2 regions of the Thermogemmatispora onikobensis genome follow, and region 1 is predicted to be linked to the other one. Evidence: riboswitches for the same ligand, from Rfam matches in the RefSeq annotation. Region 1 holds a riboswitch; the other holds the start of a gene.
What was found. A riboswitch is a leader RNA that binds a small molecule or an ion and turns the genes downstream of it on or off. The one in region 1 is predicted to bind cobalamin.

Region 1 (9,999 bases):
TCAGGAATGGCGGCCCGCATTTGATCAAGGATCGCCAGAATCTCGGCTTCCCTGACCATGATCTGATTGACAAGGGGCATCCTGCGGCTGCTGGCGATCAGGTTTTCCAGGCGATCTACCAGATAGAGTATATCCACACTGACCCTTCCTCTTCCTCGTGCTCTCTTGCGGCTGGCTGACAGCACTACTGACGAACCGATGAGCGGTTGCTCCGCCTACAGGCTACTCCGCTATGTTGCCCGCAGCATACCGGCCAGCCAGCCTGCTGCTACCTGCCTGCCTGCTTGCCTGTACCGATCGGCCTCGGGCCTTCGATCAGAAAGCCTGTCACGGGCTGTGCTGTGGCCTGTGACCTTCCGCTCTCTGCCGGTGGCTGCGTGCTGGTGACCTGGCCGAGGCTGACGACGTCACGCCTCATCATATATTGATGGCCGAGTGGCGCTCCGCTCAAGTCTCGCTCTGGCCGAATTTGCGCAGCAGGGCTTTAATGACCGCTGGCGGCAACATGTCGCTGACATTCCCTCCTAAGCGGGCTACTTCCTTGAGCAAGGAGGAGCTGACAAAAAGATGCTGCAGATTCGTCAGCAAACAGACGGTCTCGATTTCTGGAGCCAATTTGCGATTCATCAGCCCTTGCTGAAACTCGGCCTCGAAGTCATTGGGGGAGCGCAGGCCCTTGACAATGACGGAGCCTCCCACCGAGCGCACGAATTCAACAACAAGACCGTAGAATTTCTCGACGCGGACATTGGCGAGGCCCTCGGCGGCAATGACCTCTTCCCAGAGCTGCACCCGCTCGTCGACAGAGAAGAGCAGGTTCTTATCGGGAACAGCGTAGACTGCCACGATCAGCGTATCGAAAAGGCGGGCGCCGCGCCGCGCAATATCCAGGTGGCCGTGCGTGAGCGGGTCAAAGCTGCCCGGATAAACGGCAATCCGTTGACGTTTCTCTACGTTGCTCACACGAACATCCCTTCACGATGCTGAAGCGGCCCTTGTCCATCTCTCTGTTGAGTGACCGACCGCTGCGTCTGCCAGCGGAACCAGGAGCGCTCTCTGCAGGCAGCCAGATAGCCAATCTGGGCCGGCGTTCGGTTCGGCACGGCTCTGCCTGCTCTGGCCTGGCTTGCGCGCCGGCCTTTTCTGCTGCCCTTCCTTGCCGTCTGGCATGTTGCTCTGTTGCCTATGATACCATACCTGCTGGAGATGGGGCAATGCGTGAAGCTGGGGCCGGAGCTGGCCGCCACAGCAGGCGGACGGCGTATAAGAGCGTTGGCTGTGGTCAGTCAGACAGGTAGCCGGACGCACTGTTAAGGGAGGAGTGCGGAGCTAAAAAAAGTCGGTGCTCGTTACGAGCACCGACCTGGCAATAGGCAGGGGCGGCAGGACTTGAACCCGCAACCTGCGGTGTGGAGCTACTCCACCGCAACCCGTATCTGACGGGCTGCAGGCGATGTCTCCCCGAACCGGACGTGCACCTTTCGATGCATCCGGCTCTCCAGAGGTCGGAAGCCAACCACGGGTCTCGACGTCAACCTGGCTTACGTCGGCCTCGCGTGGGAGGCAGACCTCCTGCATCCCTTCCCCATGTCTCAGGCATTACCCTGAGCGTTTGAGTACTATGGATGCTCCGTCACCATGCACCTTACGGTGTTTAGGTGATCCCCCAGTTGCACTTCTGCTCTGCTCCGGGTTTAGGTGCCTCGTTCGCCGCCGCACTCGCCTGGACGCCGCGCGCCTGACGAGAGCCTCGCTGGAGAAGCGGTTGCCAGCCCTCCAAATTACGACTGGCAATCCAGCGAAGCGGGCGACTGAGGTTCAAGCAATCCAGCCTTCACCATGCCCGGCCTAGCTGCCCGGTGGGCGTATCACCAGCTGTTGCTCGTGGCGCAGGTCACCGGACTTTTCGACCATGCTGTTGTCCCCGCCCCCTTTCGGGGGCCAGGTGAGGTCGTGCTTTAATCACACCCGCTTCAGTGATGTTGCGCTACCGCAACAAGAGCAGAAGCACCACAGGGGCGCGCTTTGGAGACCGCTGCTCTACCGATTGAGCTACACCCCTGTACACGGGCCACCGGACTTGATTTGTCAGCGGCTCGGCGGAGAGGGTGGGATTCGAACCCACGAGGGACTTTTGATCCCTAGCGGTTTAGCAAACCGCCGCACTAGGCCTCTATGCGACCTCTCCTTGTGAGTTCAGGGTTCCTCTGCGATTGTCATCACAAGGATACTCCACTTCTTGTGAATTGTCAAGCCCCTTCCCTCGTTGGCTCTCAAGGCTGGGGGGTCCTGATCTATCCTGCCCGGCTCTTCGAGGTCAGGTTGCCCGCCCGCTGGGAGGGAGGGGGCTGGCGTCCGCTCTCTGGCGTTTGCGGGCGCATGTACCAGGAATTTTGGATGGTCATGCTGCACACTGTGCGAAGTGGTGAGTATACTTAATATTGTTGGCAAGAATTGCAAGAAACGCACGATGCTGAGCTGATTGTGAGTGCCCGGCGCGACCTGGTAAAGAGAGGATAACGAAGCGATGCTGGGGCAATTCAACATCGGCTACGGGGTCCGCCAGATTCCGCTGCCCGCGCGGGCGCTAGCCTGGTTCTGTGCGCTGGCTATCCTGGTTTGGGTTTCGGGCGGCTTCCCGCCTCATGCCTGGTTGCTGCTCTGGCAGACGCTCCAGCAGCTGCCAGTGCTCTGGGCGGCCCGCGGTCCCGCTCTTCTTCCCCCTTTAGTGGGATTGGTTATCCTGGCCCTGCTGCTGGTCGCGGCCTGGATAGGGCTATTGCTGGCTGGCTGGCGTCTCCTGCGGACCTGCTGGACCTCCTGGCAGGAGCGTCGGCTGCTCAAGCAGGAGCTTGAGCAGTTGCGCGAAGCTGAGGTCCAGGCGACCCGGGCCGCGAGGCGCTATCAACCCGGCGCCGGGGAACGGTCCCGTTCGCAACCGTTATCGGCCTACGGCGGAGCGCCTCCTTCCCACACTCCCTGGGCTGGCTCTTCTGACTCGCTCTCACACCCGCCGGTTTCCGTCCCAGCTTCCTCTCCCGGTGTTGAGGCGAGTGTCGCCCCTTCTCTGGAGTCGCGGCGCGCTCTTTGGGCCGATTTCCCTACGCAGGTCGATCTCTCTCTCTCGTCCCCACCTGCTCTCTCCGCGCTGATGGCGGCCCCCACCGAGGAGCAGCTCGCCTTTCCCACCGCTGCAGAGGCCCAGGTCTTTGAGACTCCCACCACTGATAGGCCAACCTCAGTGGAGAAGAGTATTGGTGGACAACGTACGGAGACGCTGACGGGCCTGCCGCCGAAAGGAGCGCTGGTCATTCGTATGGGGGCGATCACCGACCCCGGCCTCAAGCGTAAGCATAAGCCCAATGAAGATAACCTGGTTGCTATTCAGCAGCAACGTACCCATAGTGGCCAGACCTTCGGCCTCTGTGTGGTGGCTGATGGAATGGGTGGCCATTCCAATGGCCGTGAGGCGAGTCGTCTGGTGGTCGAGACCTTTTGCGAGCTGGCCCTGCCCGCGCTGACGAATTCGATCGAGAACGATGAGGCTTTCTTGACTGGCGTTCTGGTTGATGCGCTGCAACACGCGAATCTGAAGCTCTACCAGCGCAATCGCGCCGAGAAGGCCGATATGGGAACAACAGTGACGGCGGCCTTGCTGCTCGATAGGATGGCCTACGTGCTGAATGTAGGCGATAGTCGAACATATCTCTATCGTCCGGCAACGGGCCTGACCCAGGTCACGCAAGATCATTCGGTCGTGGCGCGCTTACTGAGTGCAGGCTCTATTTCGCGTGAGGATGTCTATCGTCATCCGCAGCGCAATCAGATTTATCGCTGCCTGGGGGATCGTGCGGCGGTCGAGGTCGATGTCTTTGCCGTGCCTTTGCTGAGGGGCGATAAGCTGCTCCTGTGTTCAGATGGCTTGTGGGAGATGGTGCGCGATCCTCAGATTGAGCATCTGCTGGGCCTCAATGCTGATCCTGTGACGATTTGTCAGTGTCTGCTGCAGGCGGCACTCGACGGCGGCGGCGATGATAATGTGAGTGTCATCGTGGTCGAGGTGCTACAGGTCGCGGCCTGAAGCTGGACCGACCCCTGGCCTTCTGGGGCGGGATGAGCTGGCTGTACCTCTATTGTCTGTCTGGCTGTCTGGTATCTTCCTGATGTTCCCTCTGCTTATTGGCTTCCTCCGTCGCGGAGTCTTTCGGCGCCTGCGGTGGGCGCATTGGCTCTTGGAGAACGGTCATCGGGAGATGCAAGCGATCGAGCGAAGGTGTAGAATGAACGGGGAAGTCGTCAAATCGGCCAGACTGGCACGATCTGGCTGCCCTGTCTGGCCGGCTGATCCTGGCGCTGACTGCCGGTCGCGATGCAGGAAAGACCGTGCTCCTTTGGTTGGGGAGCCTGGCGAGGCGAGAGGGAGGCCGAGCGATGACAGTCTGGATTGGTACCTCTGGCTGGCTCTATCCGCACTGGGTGGGCCGCTTCTATCCGCCTGATTTGCCTGCACAGGAGTATCTGCCCTATTATGCCCGACATTTTGCCACGGTCGAGATTAATAGGAGCTTCTATCGCCTGCCCTCGCCTTCGCAGTTTGCTCTGTGGGCCGAGCAGGTGGGCTTTCATCCCCGTTTTCGCTTCGCGGTCAAGGCCAGTCGCTATCTGACGCACATGAAGAGGCTGCGCGATGCGGCTGAGCCGCAGGCGCGCTTGCTGGAGGCGGTGCGCGGTTTGGGTCAGCGCCTGGGGCCGCTGCTTTATCAGCTTCCGCCCCGCTGGCGGAGCGACCTGGGGCGTCTGGCGGACTTTCTTCGATTGCTACCGCGCGGGCTGGCGGTGGCTTTTGAGTTTCGTGACCCTTCCTGGTTACGAGGGGTCGAGGGTGAGCGCTTGGGTGCTCTGCTGGCGGGGGCGGGCTGCGCCCTGGTGCTGGCAGTTGGGGGAGAGCTGCCCACGCCCGTAGATCTGCCAGCAACGGCGGCCTTTCGCTATGTGCGCTTCCACAGCGGGCAGGCCGGTCCTTGCTTCGGCGAGACGGAGCTGGTTTTCTGGGCCGAGTGGTTGAGCAGAGAGGCCGGGAAGGGGCGCGAGTGCTATGCCTATTTCAATAATGATAGCGAGGGGTATGCGCTGCGCAATGCCGCACGCCTGCGCGAGCTGGTTGCGGCTCACCTGGGAGCTGAAGCGGTGGCCTTCTAAGGGTCTCCCAGCGAGAAGGAGGGCGCTCTTGTCCCGGAACGGCGACCGCCCTGGGTTGACAGCCAGGCAGCCTCTTGCATATACTTCCTCTGCCAGCAGTGAAACGTGCGATGCATCAGGTGGCCGGAAATGTTTGCGCTCATTTCCGGCAGAATAGGGAAGCCGGTGAGAATCCGGCGCAGTCGCGCTACTGTGACTGGCGAGCACTTTGACGGCCCGTTCGCTCCCCACTGCGGGCGGGTGCGACCAGGTAAATAACAAGCAAGCAAGCCACTGTTCCTGTGTAAGCCTGTATCTTTACGTCTGCGGGCCAGGCCAGGGAATGGGAAGGCGCGTCAAGGTGCGTTTGAGCCAGAAGCCAGGAGACCTGCCTGATGCCAGTGGCCCATGTTCCTTCGCGTCAAAGGAGCAGGCGGACTATCAACCACCAAAGCGAGCTGACCCGCTGCTTCTCCGGTCCTTTTGTGTTGTGGTTGCGCCCCCTCTACGCGAGGTGACAATGGACGGCTATCTTTTGCTGTGGAGGAGTGAGCTTTATGCGCATCCTTGTCATCTCCCGACGGCTGTTCCCGTGTTTATTGGTTGTGGGCTTGCTCTTGCTTGCCGCCTGTGGACAGAGCCAGAGTAGCGGCAGCGCGGCGCGGCCAAGCCCCACGCCAACAGTGGTACGCGATATCTATGGCACGCCGGTGGTCTTCCCGAAGACGGCCCCGCAGCGCCTTATTTCCCTGGTGCCCAACATGAGCGAGATTCTGGCTGCACTCCACCTGGAGAGCCGGATTGTGGCGGTCGACTACTATACGGACTACCCGTCGCAACTGACCCAACTCCCGCGTATCTCGGATGCCAACGGCAACTATAATGTAGAGCGGATTGTGGCGCTGCATCCCGACCTGGTGCTCAGCTCCGGTGGCCTCACGGAGAAGTACGATGCGCAACTGGTGCGTCTGGGCGTGCATGTGGTTGATTTGCCAGACAATACGATTGCGCTGATGCTGGCTGAGATTCAGACCGTTGGGCGCCTGACCTTCACGGAGAGCGCCGCGGATGCGCTGGTCAGGCAGCTGCAGCAGCGCATTGCTCAGATCCGCCAGGCGGTGAAAGGAACGACGGCGCCCACAGTAATGCTGGAAGCCGATGATAGCACGCCTGGCAAGCCCTATGTCTTTGGCGGTGGGACGTTTGGCGATGAGCTGCTGCAGGAGGCTAATGCAGTCAATGTCTTCCATGATAATACGAGCAATGGCGGCTATCCCCAGGTCACCGATGAGGCGGTGATCCGCGCCAATCCCCAATACATTATTCTGACCGAGGACCCGCGCTATGGCGGTGATCCGCAACTGGTCTATCGCCGTTCCAATTGGGGCCAGATTACTGCGCTCAAGCTACGCCATGTCTATCATCTCAATACCGATCTGATGCAGCGTCCGGGGCCGCGCCTCGTCGATGGTCTGCAGTGCCTGGCCCAACTGCTGCACCCGCAAGTCTTTAGCGGCTCCCTGCCAGCCTATTGCCAGTAAGCGAGAGGAAGCGGGCAGCGAAAGTAGAAGGAAGGCCAGGCCAGGTCAGGCCACGGCACTGGGCAGGCGATAGGAATCAGGGACTTCTGGTCTCTCGAATTAGCGACAAATACCCCTTACCTGGGGCGGGTTCCGGCTTTTACACTGGAAAGAGGCATAGGCCCCCTGCTGGGGAGCGAAGGCGTTCCGTCGCCGGTGCCCGTGGCAAGCGCTCCGTTGGCTATTGCTGGCGACGCAGTGATCGAAGAAAGAGAGGAGTCCTGATCACCATGCGCATTCGGCAAGTGACTCGGGCGGGCGGAGGGTCGAGGCGCAGCCGGGCAGCGCTCTCAAGGGTTGACGCGGCCCAGGCCAGTGCATCGGGGCAGAGCTGGCAGCCCACATCTCTGCAGGACAAAGGGGCCGGTTGGCGGCCCTGGCTGGGCGAGCGCGAGCGTGACGATGAGCGCTATCTGCGGCCTGCGCTGCCTCGCAGGCGGCGTTCCTCTCCTGTTGGTAGCGGGCCAGACGGACACGGGGCACCTGGTGAGGCGCAGCTGCACCCAGGCGAGACAGCGCTCTCCGGGCCAGAGCTGGCGGCCCTGGTCGAACAGGAACGCGCGGAGCGAGTGGCGGCGCTGAGGGTGCGTCTGGCCGCGGGCAGGTACCAAGTTGATAGTGTTGCGCTGGCCCGCAGGATGCTAGGGGATCACTAGGGACGGCTGAGCGCTGAGGCTGAGTGGCAGTCAGCGCCGGGAATGGGAAGCTCTTTCCGTATGTGTGGCGCGATCCTTCAGGGAGGTTAAGGGTGGTCGGGAATGTTGGGGGAGCGTGCCGGGCCAGCCACCGGTCCTGGGGGCGGGCAGGTGGGTCCGCCAGCAGGCAGAGGTGGAATGGCTCGGACGCTCTCCTTTTTTGGCAGTGGCGGGAGTGAGACCTCCTCGGCTATACTGAACACTGACAGGTCTGTCTCTCGCGAGAGCGGCCTCGCTTATGTGCTTGCTCGACCTTGTTTCCGTGCGTGTTGTTGTTCGTCAGGTTCCCCACAAGGAAAGACGGGAGGGAGGTACCTATGCAGGATTTGGCTCAGATGCGCTGTGTCCCTTGTCGCGGCGGCGAGCCAGCTTTGTCCGATGCTGAGATCAAGAATTTGCTGGCTCAGCTCCCGGGCTGGCAGGTGGCCGAGGTGGATGGAATCAAGCGCATTGAAAAGACTTTCCATTTTGATAACTTCGCGCACGCTCTCGCGTTTACGGATAGGGTTGGCGCTCTTGCTGAAGAACAGGATCATCACCCGCAGCTGGTGACCGAATGGGGGCAGGTGAAGGTCGCCTTCTGGACCCACGCCGTGGGCGGGTTGCATCAAAATGACTTCATTATGGCGGCTAAAACGGAGGCGGCCTTTGCTCAGGCCGAAGGCCGCAAGCCATCTTAGCTGCCTGAAGCCGCGCTGAGAGGCCCTGAACATCAGTCTGCAACACCGGCCTGCGGGAGGCCCGACTTGGGCTTGCCCACTCAAGGCTGGCCAGGGAGCCATCTCACGGCTCCCTGTTGGGGCCTTTCTCTTCGCTCTCTCGGGGCTTCCTTCCTCTCTCCCCCTGCACCGCATACTTTTTCCCCTGGCTGCTCTCTCGACACGCCCGTTGATGTCGATAATTTGACATAGTATGATATTCAAAGAGATGATATAATCCGCATAGAGAGGCAGATTGTCATTGCACTAGAGGAAATCTCAAAGATCCGTGCCTGGGCATGAGGATGACAGCGAAGGATTGGACTCGCTGGGCTGGCGTCAGCCGGCCCAGGTCTGACAGTAGTAAAGGCAAGGATAGCCTACTGCAGCGGCCCTGGCCAGCGGCAGGGTCTTGGTGGCCTGGATCGTGGTCGGGTCGTTTATCTCGACCGATGGCCAACCTGTGGCTGTTGGTCAGCCTCCTCTGCGGCCTCTGCCTGCTTGGCGCCTGCGGCCCGACGAGTGAAGCGCCCGTTGCTACCGACGAGCTGGGAACCTTTCATAAAGGTCTTATCTACGTCGCCATTGGCGCTTCCGACTCTTTTGGTTTTGGCACGGCTGATCCCTACGCCGATAACTGGCCCATCGACCTGGCTCACAAGCTTGGCCCCTCCGTTCACCTGGTCAACCTCGGCATTCCTGGGATTCATCTCCATCAGGCCCTGCGTCTGGAGCTGCCCATCGCGCTCGATGTCCATCCTGACATCGTGACGATCTGGCTGGCCGTGAACGATTTGGCCGATCAGGTACCGGTGACGGCCTACGCGCGCGATCTGGATCTGCTCCTCTCGCGCCTGCAGGCAGGGGCGCCGCGAGCGAAGATCGCCATCGCCAATGTGCCTGACCTGACGCTGCTTCCGCACTTCCGCTCGTTCGATCAGCAATGGCTACGCTCTCAGATCCAGCTGTATAACGCTGCCATTGCTGATAATGTCAGGAGGCACCATCTGATCCTCGTTGATCTGTCGCAGCAGCGCTACAATCTGGCCCGCCATCCCGAGTACGTGAGTGACGATGGCCTCCATCCGAGCGTCATCGGCTACGTAGCTCTGGCTGATCTCTTTTATCAGGCTTTGCGCTGAGACAGGGCGCGGCCTGGCGCCGCTTGAGCGACAGAGGCCGGTAGTGTGTGTGACCCGGCAGATAAGCAGTAAGGCAGGCTGCCACGGAGGAGGGCAGCTGTGACAGGAGGTATCGGACAGGCTCAGTCAGTTTGCAAGAACGTGGCATGACGGAACTTTTTGGCATCCCACTAGATACGCTCAGCACAATCCTGCTGACCATTACCCTGGCGATTGTGGCGCTGGTTCTGGTACTGGCGCTGGGCAATCGGCTTTTTTTTAAGATCGGTGTGCGCAACATCCCGCGGCGGCGCACGCAGATGATGCTGATCATCTTCGCGCTCATGCTGTCGACTACGCTGCTCTCTAGCGCCCTGGCAACCGGTGATGTTATGACAGGCGCGGTGCGCAGTGTGGCGACCTACAATGTGGGCAACGTTGATGAGACGATCGAGGGTGGCTCTGGTGATCTGGGCTTCTTCGACGAGGCAGTCTATTATCGCCTGCGGGCGCAGCTGCGTGACGACCCCGACATTGCGGCCCTGGGGGCGGCCATTATGGAACATGACCTGCTGGTGGCCGATCAGACCTCGCGTCAGGTGCGCTCGGCTGTAACAGCTCTGGCTGCTCTGCCAGGTAGCGAGGATGGATTTGGGGGGATTGTGGCCGAGGATGGCAAGGGCCGTTTACATCTCACCTCGCTGGGTCGCAACGAGGTCTATCTGAA
Region 2 (9,999 bases), on a different contig from region 1:
CGCCGCCCTCGCCAGCATGGAAGAGCAAATCATGCGCGAGCACGGTCTCAAAGAGCTACCAGAGCCGCAGCCGGTCATCGTCGAGCCACAGACGCGGGCTACCATCGCCGAGATCTTCAGCGGCGTCTACGCCAAACGCACCATCATGCTCTGGATCTTCCAGATCCTCCAGACCGTCGGCTATTACGGCTTTGGCTCCCTGGCCCCCGTCGTCCTCACCGCCAAAGGCTTCAGTGTCGTCAGCTCGCTGGGCTACACCGCCCTCAGCTTCCTGGGCTACCCCCTCGGCTCCTTCATCTCCATCTTCCTCGTCGAGCGCATTGAGCGCAAATGGCTGATCGTCGTCTCGGCCCTCCTGATCGCCCTCTTCGGCCTCAGCTTCGGCTTCGCCACCTCCGCCATTGTCCTGGTCATCTCGGGCTTCCTCCTCACCACCGTCAGTAACATCTTCTCCAACGCCTTCCACATCTACCAGGCCGAGATCTTCCCCACCCGCATGCGCGGCACCGCGGTCGGCATCGCCTACAGCCTGAGCCGCCTGGTCAGCGCCATCCTGCCCTTCGCCGCTCTGCCCGTGCTCCAATCGCTGGGGCCAGTCGCGGTCTTCGCCGGCGAGGCCGTCTTGCTCGTCCTTCTCTGCCTGGACGTCGCCCTGCTCGGCCCCCGCAGTACCGGGCGCACCCTGGAGATCATCGCCCGCTAGCCTGGCCCGCCTGTCCTGCCTGCCCGGCATTGGACCTTGCCACTTCGACTGGCCAGGGGCACAATAGAAGGCTGAGGGAATAGCCATCGCACCTCCCTCCCTCAGCCTTCTCTGCTGGCTATGATCTTTTCTCTGTGAGAGGAGCGAACCCATACCGCTATGAATCTCTCGAACCTCCCGATCTCAGCCTTCATCGCACCCGACGGCAGCAACCGCCAGACTGTGGTACCGCTCCTGGAAGAAGCCCTGCGCCTGGCCCTGGACGACGCAACCCACACCGTTGACCTGCCGCCGTTGCCAGGTGGGCAGCCTCCCCTGCCGGCACCCTCACTGCCGGAGCAGGGCCTGCCCACGCCAGAGCTGCTGGCCCATCTGCGCACGCTTGTCACTGCCTCCATGCACGCCGCCCATCCCGGCTACATCGGCCATATGGACTCGCTGCCCACGACGATGTCTCTCATTGGCGACCTGCTGAGCGCAACGCTCAATAACAATATGCTCAGCGTCGAGATGTCGCCCGCCTTCTCACGCCTCGAATGGGCCACCCTGCGCGAACTGGCCCAGCTCTTCGGGCTGGGAGCGCGGGCCGGCGGCCTCCTGCTCAGTGGCGGCAGTCTGGCCAACCTGGAGGCCCTGGCCATTGCCCGTAACCACGTCCTCGGACTGCACGACGGCGCCCTGACCACTCTCAACTCTCGCCCCGTGCTCTTCGCCTCCGAGGCCGCCCATACCTCGCTCCAGAAGGCCGCCATGCTCCTCGGCCTGGGCAGCCAGGCCGTCATCCCTGTGCCAGCCGACGAGAACGGCCATCTCGACGTGCGCCAGCTCCCCTCGCTGATCGAGCAGGCCCAGGCGCGCGGCGAACGCCCCTTCTGCGTCGTCGCAACCGCCGGCACCACCGTGGCCGGACTGATTGACCCCCTGGCCGCTATTGCCAACGTGGCCCAGCGCTATGGCCTCTGGTTCCACGTCGACGCGGCCTACGGCGGCGCCCTCATCTTCTCCAGACCCCTGCGCCAACGGCTCGCCGGCATCGAGCAGGCCGATTCCCTGACCTTCAACCCACAGAAATGGCTCTACATAGCCAAAACCTGCGCCATGCTTCTATTGCGCGATAAGGAGCTGTTCATGCGCTCCTTCCGCATCCCGGCGCCCTACATGCGCCAGCGCCCAGAGGAGGATGACCCCGATGCTCCTCCCAATCTGGGCGAGATCGGTCTGCAAGGCACACGCCACGCCGACATCCTCAAGCTCTGGCTCTCGCTCCAGCACCTGGGGCGGCGCGGCTACGCTCAGCTGGTCGAGGAAGCCTGTCGCCTGACCAACCTGGCCTACGAGCACCTGCGCACTCTGCCCGATCTGCGCTTCGCCCACGCTCCCGAGACCAATCTCCTCTGTTTCCGCTTCGAGCCAGCCTGGCTGGCCCCCACAGCTCACGACGCCCTGAACGCTCGGGTGCAGGCGGCACTGCTGGAGCAAGAGCGCATCTTTCTCTCCCTGCCCCTCTACCAGGGCAAGCGCTGGCTGCGCGCCGTCCTGCTCCATCCCGCCACCGATGAGGCCCTCATCGAGCGGCTGCACACAGGGCTGGCGCGCCTCATCACCCAGGAGCGCCAGCAAGCCGGACCGCGGCAGACCCCCCAACCTGACCCCGACGCCGACCCGCATTGACGCCCTCCCAGCAAGACCCGCTATACTCAAGCCAGACAGAAAAAATGCAATGCAAGGAAGGGAGAGAAGCCTTCCCACACGAAGGAGCGAGCAAACACTATGACAGCCGTAGCGGCAGTCAACGTTGCCCACTTACGCAAAGTCTACCGCGTCTACGAGCGCGAGGCCGGTCTGGGTGCCGCCCTCCGCGCCCTCTTTCAACGCCAGATGCAGGAAATCATTGGGGTCGACGACCTGACCTTCCGCATAGCAGCGGGCGAAATCGTCGGCTTCCTCGGCCCCAACGGGGCCGGCAAAACCACCACCCTCAAGATGCTGGCTGGCCTGCTCTACCCGAGCGCCGGCGATGTCCACGTCCTGGGCTACCTCCCCTGGCGACGCGAACGCCCCTTTTTGCGCCAGATCGCCCTGGTCATGGGCCAGCGCCACCAGCTCATCTGGGACATCCCCGTCATCGACTCCTTTGAGCTGAACCGGGCCATCTATCGCATTCCCCTGGCCCAGTACCGTCGCATGCTGGACGAACTCACGGAGCTGCTAGAGCTGGCCCCCCTGCTGCACAAGCCCGTGCGCAATCTCTCGCTGGGCGAGCGCATGAAATGCGAAATCGCCGGCTCCCTGCTCCATCGCCCCCAGGTCCTCTTCCTCGACGAACCGACCATCGGCCTCGACATCGTCATGCAGCGCCGCATCCGCGACTTCATTCGCGAATACAACCGCCGCACCGGGGCCACAGTACTCCTGACGAGCCACTACATGGCCGACGTCGAAGCCCTCTGTCGGCGCGTCATCCTCATCCACCATGGCACCATGCTCTTCGACGGCGATCTCACCCGCCTGGTCGAGCGCTTCTCACCCTACAAGACCATCATCGTGCGTCTGGAAGAGCCAGCCGACCTGCACCACTACGGCGAAGTCCTCAGCCAAAGCGAGGACCAGGTCAGCCTGCGTGTGCCCAAAAGCGCGGTCGCCCGCGTCACCGCTCGCCTGCTGACGGACCTGCCGGTCATCGACCTGAGCGTCGAGGACCCACCTATCGAGGCCGTCATCGAACAAATCTTTACCCAGGAGGAAGTCCCCTAAGCCCATGCGCTACCTCATCGCCGTCTATCGTCAGCAGCTCAAAACGGCCATTGCCGAGCAGCTCCAGTATCGCGCTGCCCTCGTCATCTGGCTGATCGAGGTTGCCCTGGGACCAGCCGTCTCGATCAGCGTCTGGTCGACCGTGGCCCGCAACGAAGGCGGGGAAGTGAACGGCTACAACCCCTCTGGCTTCGCTGCCTACTTCATCGCCACCATGCTGGTCAACTACGCCACCCAGACCTGGGTCTTCTGGGAATTCAGCCGGCGTGTGCGCGAAGGTGAATTCTCGCCTTTGCTGCTGCGACCTCTCCACCCCATCCACGCCGACATTGCCCAGCACCTGGCCTACAAGATCCTCATGCTACCAGTCATCGGACTGGTCACGCTGCTCCTCTGGCTGGCCTTCCATGCTGGCTTCACTCCCAGCCCCGCCAGCCTGGCTACCTTCCTGCCGGCGCTGCTCCTGGCCTTCGCCCTGCGCTTCACCCTGGAGTGGACCCTGGCCCTCCTGGCCTTCTGGCTGACCCAGGTCAATGTCATCAACCAGCTCTATGTGGTCGTCGTCCTCTTCCTCTCGGGGCAACTGCTCCCTCTATCCTTCTTGCCAGCCCCGCTGCAAGCGGCCACCGCCTGGCTCCCCTTCCAATGGATGGTCGCCTTCCCGGCCCAGTTGCTCAGCACTGGCCTTAGCGCCCAGTCCGTGGTCGCTGGCTTCCTCGCTCAGCTTCTCTGGCTGCTTATCGGCCTCGGCCTGCTCAGCTTCACCTGGCGACGGGGCCTCAAACGCTACACGGCAGTAGGAGGATAAAGCACGCATGCGTACCTATCTGCGTCTCCTGTGGACCTTTTTCCGCGTCAGTCTTCTGGGCGAGCTGGCCTATCGCGCCAGCTTCTGGCTCCAGGTCGCCGAGTCCCTCATCGACCTGGGGACGGCCCTGGCCTTCGTCGGCGTTGTCTTTTCCTATACCCGGGCCCTCAATGGCTGGAGCGCCGACGAACTGCTCACCCTCATCGGCGTCTACTTCCTCATCGGGGGCGCCATCAACATGATCATCATGCCCGGCATGAACCGCCTCATTGAGCAGGTTCGTCAGGGAACCCTCGACTACGTGCTCACCAAGCCCGAAGACGCCCAGCTGCTCGCCAGCATCCAGCAGATTGACATCTGGAAGCTCCTCGACATTCTGCTGGGGCTGGCCCTGCTGGCAGGGGCCACCCTCTGGCGCGGCAGTGTGCCCGGACCGCTCCAGCTGCTGGCCTTCGCTCTGACCTTGCTGGCTGGCACCGTCATCATCTATAGCTTTGTGCTCTTCCTGGCCACCCTCTCCTTCTGGTACGTGCGCATGGAAAATATCCTGGTCATCTTCGAGAGCATGTACGAGGCCGGGCGCTGGCCCGTCAACATCTACCCCGGCTGGTTGCGGGCCATCCTCACCTTCGTCGTCCCGGTAGCCTTCGCCGTCACCGTGCCCGCCGAAGCCCTGACCGCCCGTCTCACCTGGCTGGTCCTGGCGGGCACCCTCCTGCTCGCAGCCCTCGCACTGCTGGCCTCGCGCCTCTTCTGGCGCTTTGCCATTCGCTACTACAGTGGGGCCTCATCCTGAACTCCACCCCAAAAACAGGAAAGAAGTACCAGGGGAGAGCCAGCCTTTCCTGCTTGACTTCCGACACAACATATGGTATCTTACCGCCCGTACCTGCCTATATCTTGTGCTCATTGGCAACCGAAGAGAGAAAGACACCCACAGGGCGATGCTGTCGTGGCATCGCTGAAAGATGGGGGAAGTCCGGTGAGAATCCGGCGCTGTCGCGCAGCGGTAAGCTGCCCCGTCCCGATCGATCCCCGCCGCCGACAAAGATCCGAAGTGCGGAGGAGAGATCACCAGCACTCGCTGGCCTGAGAAGGCCAGCCAGCGGACGGAGGCGCTAAGCCCGAATGCCCACCTGTGGGATCTGGCTCGATCCCTTCGCGTGAAAGGGGAGACCAGCCGACAGCTCAGTCACGAGGCTGTCTGTGCGTGTCAGCCTGTTTCCGTCGAGGGAACAGGCTTTTTTCATCTCAAGGAGGGAAAACGGCATGTCATTCCCAGCGAACCAGACGCGCCCGGCCACACCCGTGGCCATCGACCCCGAGCAGGTGCTCGCCGAGGTCTGCCGCGGCTTTGAGGACCGCGCTGACCGCGCCCAGCTCCTGGAGGAGGTCCAGGCCACCTTGAGCGCCGGCCTCTCCGAAACGGAGCTGTGGCAGGCGCTGCTCCTGGTGGCGCGTGCCCATATCGAGCAAGAACCAGCCTTCAGCTACATCACGGCCCGCATCCTGCTGCTCTCGCTCTATCGGGAAGCGCTCAGCCCGGACGAGCACCTCCCCTGCAGCTTTACCGACATGGAAAACGCCTATCGGCGCTATCTGCCGCACTACATCCAGCGTGGCATCGACACCGGGCTGCTTGACCCCCGCCTGGCTGGCTTCGACCTCGAACGCATCGCGGCCCTCATCCGTCCGGAGCGCGACCTGCTCTTCACCTATCCGGGCCTGCAGACCCTCTACGACCGCTACCTGCTGCAATATGAGGGGCAGCGCTTCGAACTGCCGCAGCTGCTGTGGCTGCGCGTGGCGATGGGCCTGGCCCTCAACGAGACCCACAAGGAGCAGCGCGTCGCCGAGTTCTACGAGGTCCTCTCGCAGTTTTCTTTCACCCCGGCCACACCCACCCTCTTCAACGCCGGCACCTCTCACCCGCAGCTCTCCTCGTGCTACCTGACCACGGTCAATGACGACCTCTGGCACATCTTCAAGTGCATCCAGGACAATGCCCTGCTCTCCAAGTGGGCCGGCGGCCTGGGCAACGACTGGACGCGCGTGCGCGCTCTGGGCGCCCACATTCGTGGCACCAATGGCCGCAGCCAGGGCGTCATCCCCTTCCTCAAGGTCGTCAACGACACCGCCGTGGCCGTCAACCAGGGCGGCAAGCGCAAGGGGGCCGTCTGTGCCTACCTGGAAAACTGGCACCTGGACATCGAGGACTTCCTCGATCTGCGGCGCAACACGGGCGATGAGCGACGTCGCACCCATGATCTGCACACCGCCTGCTGGATCTCCGACGAATTCATGCGGCGCGTTGAGCGCGGAGAACAGTGGACCCTCTTCAGTCCCGACGAGGTTCCCGATCTGCACGAGCTGTATGGACGCGCCTTCACCGAGCGCTATCGGCACTACGAGCGCCTGGCCGATGAGGGGCAGATCCGCCTCTTCAAGCGCCTGCCGGCGGTCGAGCTGTGGCGCAAGATGCTGACTCGCCTCTTCGAGACCGGCCACCCCTGGCTGACCTGGAAGGACCCGGCCAATGTGCGCTCACCCCAGGACCACGCCGGCGTCATCCATAGCAGCAACCTCTGCACCGAGATCTTGCTCAACACCTCTGCAGAGGAGACGGCGGTCTGTAACCTCGGCTCACTGAACCTGGCGGCCCACATCGTCGATGGTCAGCTCGACCATGCAAAGTTACGGTCAACCATTCAAACGGCCATGCGCATGCTCGACAACGTCATCGACATCAACTACTACCCCACCCCGGAGGCACGCACGGCCAACCTGCGCCATCGCCCCGTGGGGCTGGGCATCATGGGCTTCCAGGATGCGCTCTTCCTGCTGGGCCTCAGCTACGCCTCACAAGAGGCGGTCGAGTTTGCCGATCGCAGCATGGAAGCCATTTCCTACTACGCCATCCTGGCTTCCAGCGAGCTGGCCGCCGAGCGCGGCCCCTACCCCAGCTACCGCGGCTCAAAGTGGGATCGCGGCCTGCTGCCCATCGATACCATTGCCTTACTGGAGCAGGAGCGCGGCGAACCTCTGGAGATGGATCGCTGCACGACGATGGACTGGGAGGCCGTCCGGACCCACATCCGCCAGCACGGCATGCGCAACAGCAATGTCCTGGCCATCGCCCCAACTGCCACCATCTCCCTCATCGTTGGGGCCAGCCCCTCGATCGAGCCAATCTACAAGAACCTCTACGTCAAAAGCACCCTGTCGGGTGAGTTCACTACCGTCAACACCTTCCTGGTCAACGATCTCAAGGCCGCCGGCCTCTGGAATACCGACATGCTGGAGGCCCTCAAGTATTATGATGGCTCCCTCCAGGAGCTGCCGATGGTACCAGAGGAACTCAAGCAGCGCTACCTGACGGCCTTCGAGATTGATCCACGCTGGCTGATCGAGTGCGCCAGCCGCCGCCAGAAATGGATCGACATGGGGCAGTCCCTCAATCTCTATCTGGCCTCGCCCAGCGGCAGGCAACTGCACGAGATCTACCTGCGGGCCTGGAAGAAGGGTCTCAAGACCACCTACTACCTGCGCACCCTGGCCGCCACCCAGGTCGAGAAGTCGACGGTCGATATCAATCGCTGGGGCATTCAGCCGCGCTGGATGAAGAACACCAGCCCCTCCAGTACCATCCAGATCAGGCGCGGAGCCTTCAAGGAGATCAGCCCGGCCTCGGGCACTGACCCCGACGACGCAGAGTCGATACTCCCGGCTCCTTCGTCAGCGACCAGCCCCGCCACCGCCTGCTCTCTCGACGACGAGTGTGAAGCGTGCCAGTAAAACGACTGCGCCCGGCTCACCCAGGAAGCGTGAGCCAGGCGCCAGGCGCTGCCTGCGCCGCTCTGGCGGTGATGCACTCCAACCGCTGCTGCCTGGCCCCGGTGCCGGGCCATGTACCAGCAAGTAAGGCACCCTAGGAGGAGAACCGTAGACCAATGGCGACGCACGCCTTCAATGAACAGGACATTCTCGCTGAGAAGCGTCTCATCAATGGACCAGCTGTCAGCGTTAACCAGCTGATGCCGCTCAAATATCGCTGGGCCTGGGAGCACTACCTCAACGGCTGCGCCAACCACTGGATGCCCAATGAGGTCCCAATGGCCAGCGACATCGAACTCTGGCGCAGCCAGCGCCTCTCCGAGGCCGAGCGCCTGGTCATCATGCGCAACCTCGGCTTCTTTGCTACCGCCGAGAGCCTGGTGGGCAATAACCTGGTCCTGGCTATCTTCAAGCACATCACCAACGCCGAATGTCGCCAGTATCTGCTCCGGCAAGCCTTTGAGGAGGCGGTCCATACTCACGCTTTCCTCTATATCGTCGAGAGCCTGGGCCTGGACGAACGCGAAGTCTTCACCATGTATCACCGCATCCCTGCCATTCAGCGCAAGGATGCCTTCGAAATGAAGCTCACTTCCGCCCTCCTTGACCCCACCTTCTCGACCGCCGAGCCGGAACAGGCTCAGCAGTTCCTGGACAACCTCATCGGCTACTATGTGATCATGGAGGGCATCTTCTTCTACAGCGGCTTCGCCATGATCCTCTCCTTCCACCGACGCAACCTCATGACCGGTATTGGCCAGCAGTTCCAGTATATCCTGCGTGACGAAACCATCCATCTCAACTTCGGCATTGACCTGATCAACGGGATCAAGGTTGAGAATCCTGGCCTCTGGACACCCGAGTTTGAGCGGCATATCATGGAATTGATTGAGGAGGCAGTGGAGTTAGAGATTGCCTACGCACACGACTGCCTGCCAGAGGGGATCGCGGGCCTCCAGGCGCCGGCCTTTGCTCGCTATGTCCGCCATATCGCCGACCGGCGCCTGGAGCGCATCGGCTTGCCGGCGGTCTACCACGAGCCGCATCCCTTCCCCTGGCTGAGCGAGACCATTGACTTGAGTAAGGAAAAGAATTTCTTTGAGACACGGGTCACGGAGTACCGGTCGGCGGCAACGCTCGAATGGGACTAAGGTGGATGAGCGCACCCGCACCGTCCCGCTTGCCGCTGAAGCGGACCGGACCGGACCAGATGCGAGAAAAGGAAGAGGGAGGAGTATGGTGCAGGCTACCAATCTCGGCTACCCGCGCATTGGCGCAAAACGCGAGCTGAAACGGGCGCTTGAGCAGTTCTGGGCGGGGAAACTCGACGAGCAAGGACTGCGCGAGCAGGCCGCGACGCTGCGCCGGCAACACTGGCAGCTCCAGCAGCGCCTGGGGCTGGACCAGATCCCGGCGAACGACTTTTCCCTGTATGACCACGTGCTGGATATGGCACTGGTAGTAGGGGCAGTTCCGCGGCGCTATCGCCGCGCCGGCGGCACCGGTGCGCCGGAGCTGGACCTGTCGACCTATTTTGCGATGGCCCGCGGCATTGAGGCCGGTCCGGGTGGCGAGGCGGTGCCGCCGATGGAGATGACCAAATGGTTCGACACCAATTATCATTATATCGTGCCCGAATTTGAGGAAGATCTCTCGTTTCGCCTCGCCTCAACCAAGCCACTCGATGAGTTCAACGAGGCCAAAGCCTTGGGCATCCAGACGCGCCCGGTTCTGCTGGGACCCGTCTCGTTCCTGCTCCTCGGCAAGACGCACCGCGAGAACCTCTCGCCCCTGACGCTGCTGGAGCAGCTGCTGCCGGTCTACGAGGAGCTGCTCCAGCGCCTGGCCGCCGCAGGAGCCGGGTGGGTGCAGCTGGATGAGCCATGCCTGGTGCTCGACC

Region 2: it holds a riboswitch for cobalamin, as region 1 does, so the genes downstream of both, BGC09_RS17060 (ribonucleoside-diphosphate reductase subunit alpha) here and BGC09_RS05030 (ABC transporter substrate-binding protein) in region 1, are expected to answer to the same signal.

The regions. Positions count from the first base shown of each region.
Region 1 covers NZ_BDGT01000007.1:54,378-64,376, forward strand. The annotation lists gene BGC09_RS05005 (ATP synthase subunit B family protein) at 1-137, opposite strand, end outside; gene coaD (pantetheine-phosphate adenylyltransferase) at 448-963, opposite strand; tRNA gene BGC09_RS05015 (tRNA-Ser) at 2,101-2,188, opposite strand; gene BGC09_RS22490 (hypothetical protein) at 2,242-2,439, shown strand; gene BGC09_RS05020 (PP2C family protein-serine/threonine phosphatase) at 2,528-4,081, shown strand; gene BGC09_RS05025 (DUF72 domain-containing protein) at 4,432-5,199, shown strand; cobalamin riboswitch at 5,300-5,588, shown strand; gene BGC09_RS05030 (ABC transporter substrate-binding protein) at 5,736-6,719, shown strand; gene BGC09_RS05035 (flagellar biosynthesis anti-sigma factor FlgM) at 6,989-7,414, shown strand; gene BGC09_RS05040 (4a-hydroxytetrahydrobiopterin dehydratase) at 7,771-8,133, shown strand; gene BGC09_RS05045 (SGNH/GDSL hydrolase family protein) at 8,604-9,293, shown strand; gene BGC09_RS05050 (ABC transporter permease) at 9,440-9,999, shown strand, end outside.
Region 2 covers NZ_BDGT01000044.1:10,019-20,017, forward strand. The annotation lists gene BGC09_RS17035 (MFS transporter) at 1-703, shown strand, start outside; gene BGC09_RS17040 (pyridoxal phosphate-dependent decarboxylase family protein) at 863-2,374, shown strand; gene BGC09_RS17045 (ABC transporter ATP-binding protein) at 2,474-3,457, shown strand; gene BGC09_RS17050 (ABC transporter permease) at 3,462-4,265, shown strand; gene BGC09_RS17055 (ABC transporter permease) at 4,273-5,061, shown strand; cobalamin riboswitch at 5,187-5,419, shown strand; gene BGC09_RS17060 (ribonucleoside-diphosphate reductase subunit alpha) at 5,535-8,060, shown strand; gene BGC09_RS17065 (ribonucleotide-diphosphate reductase subunit beta) at 8,216-9,250, shown strand; gene metE (5-methyltetrahydropteroyltriglutamate--homocysteine S-methyltransferase) at 9,336-9,999, shown strand, end outside.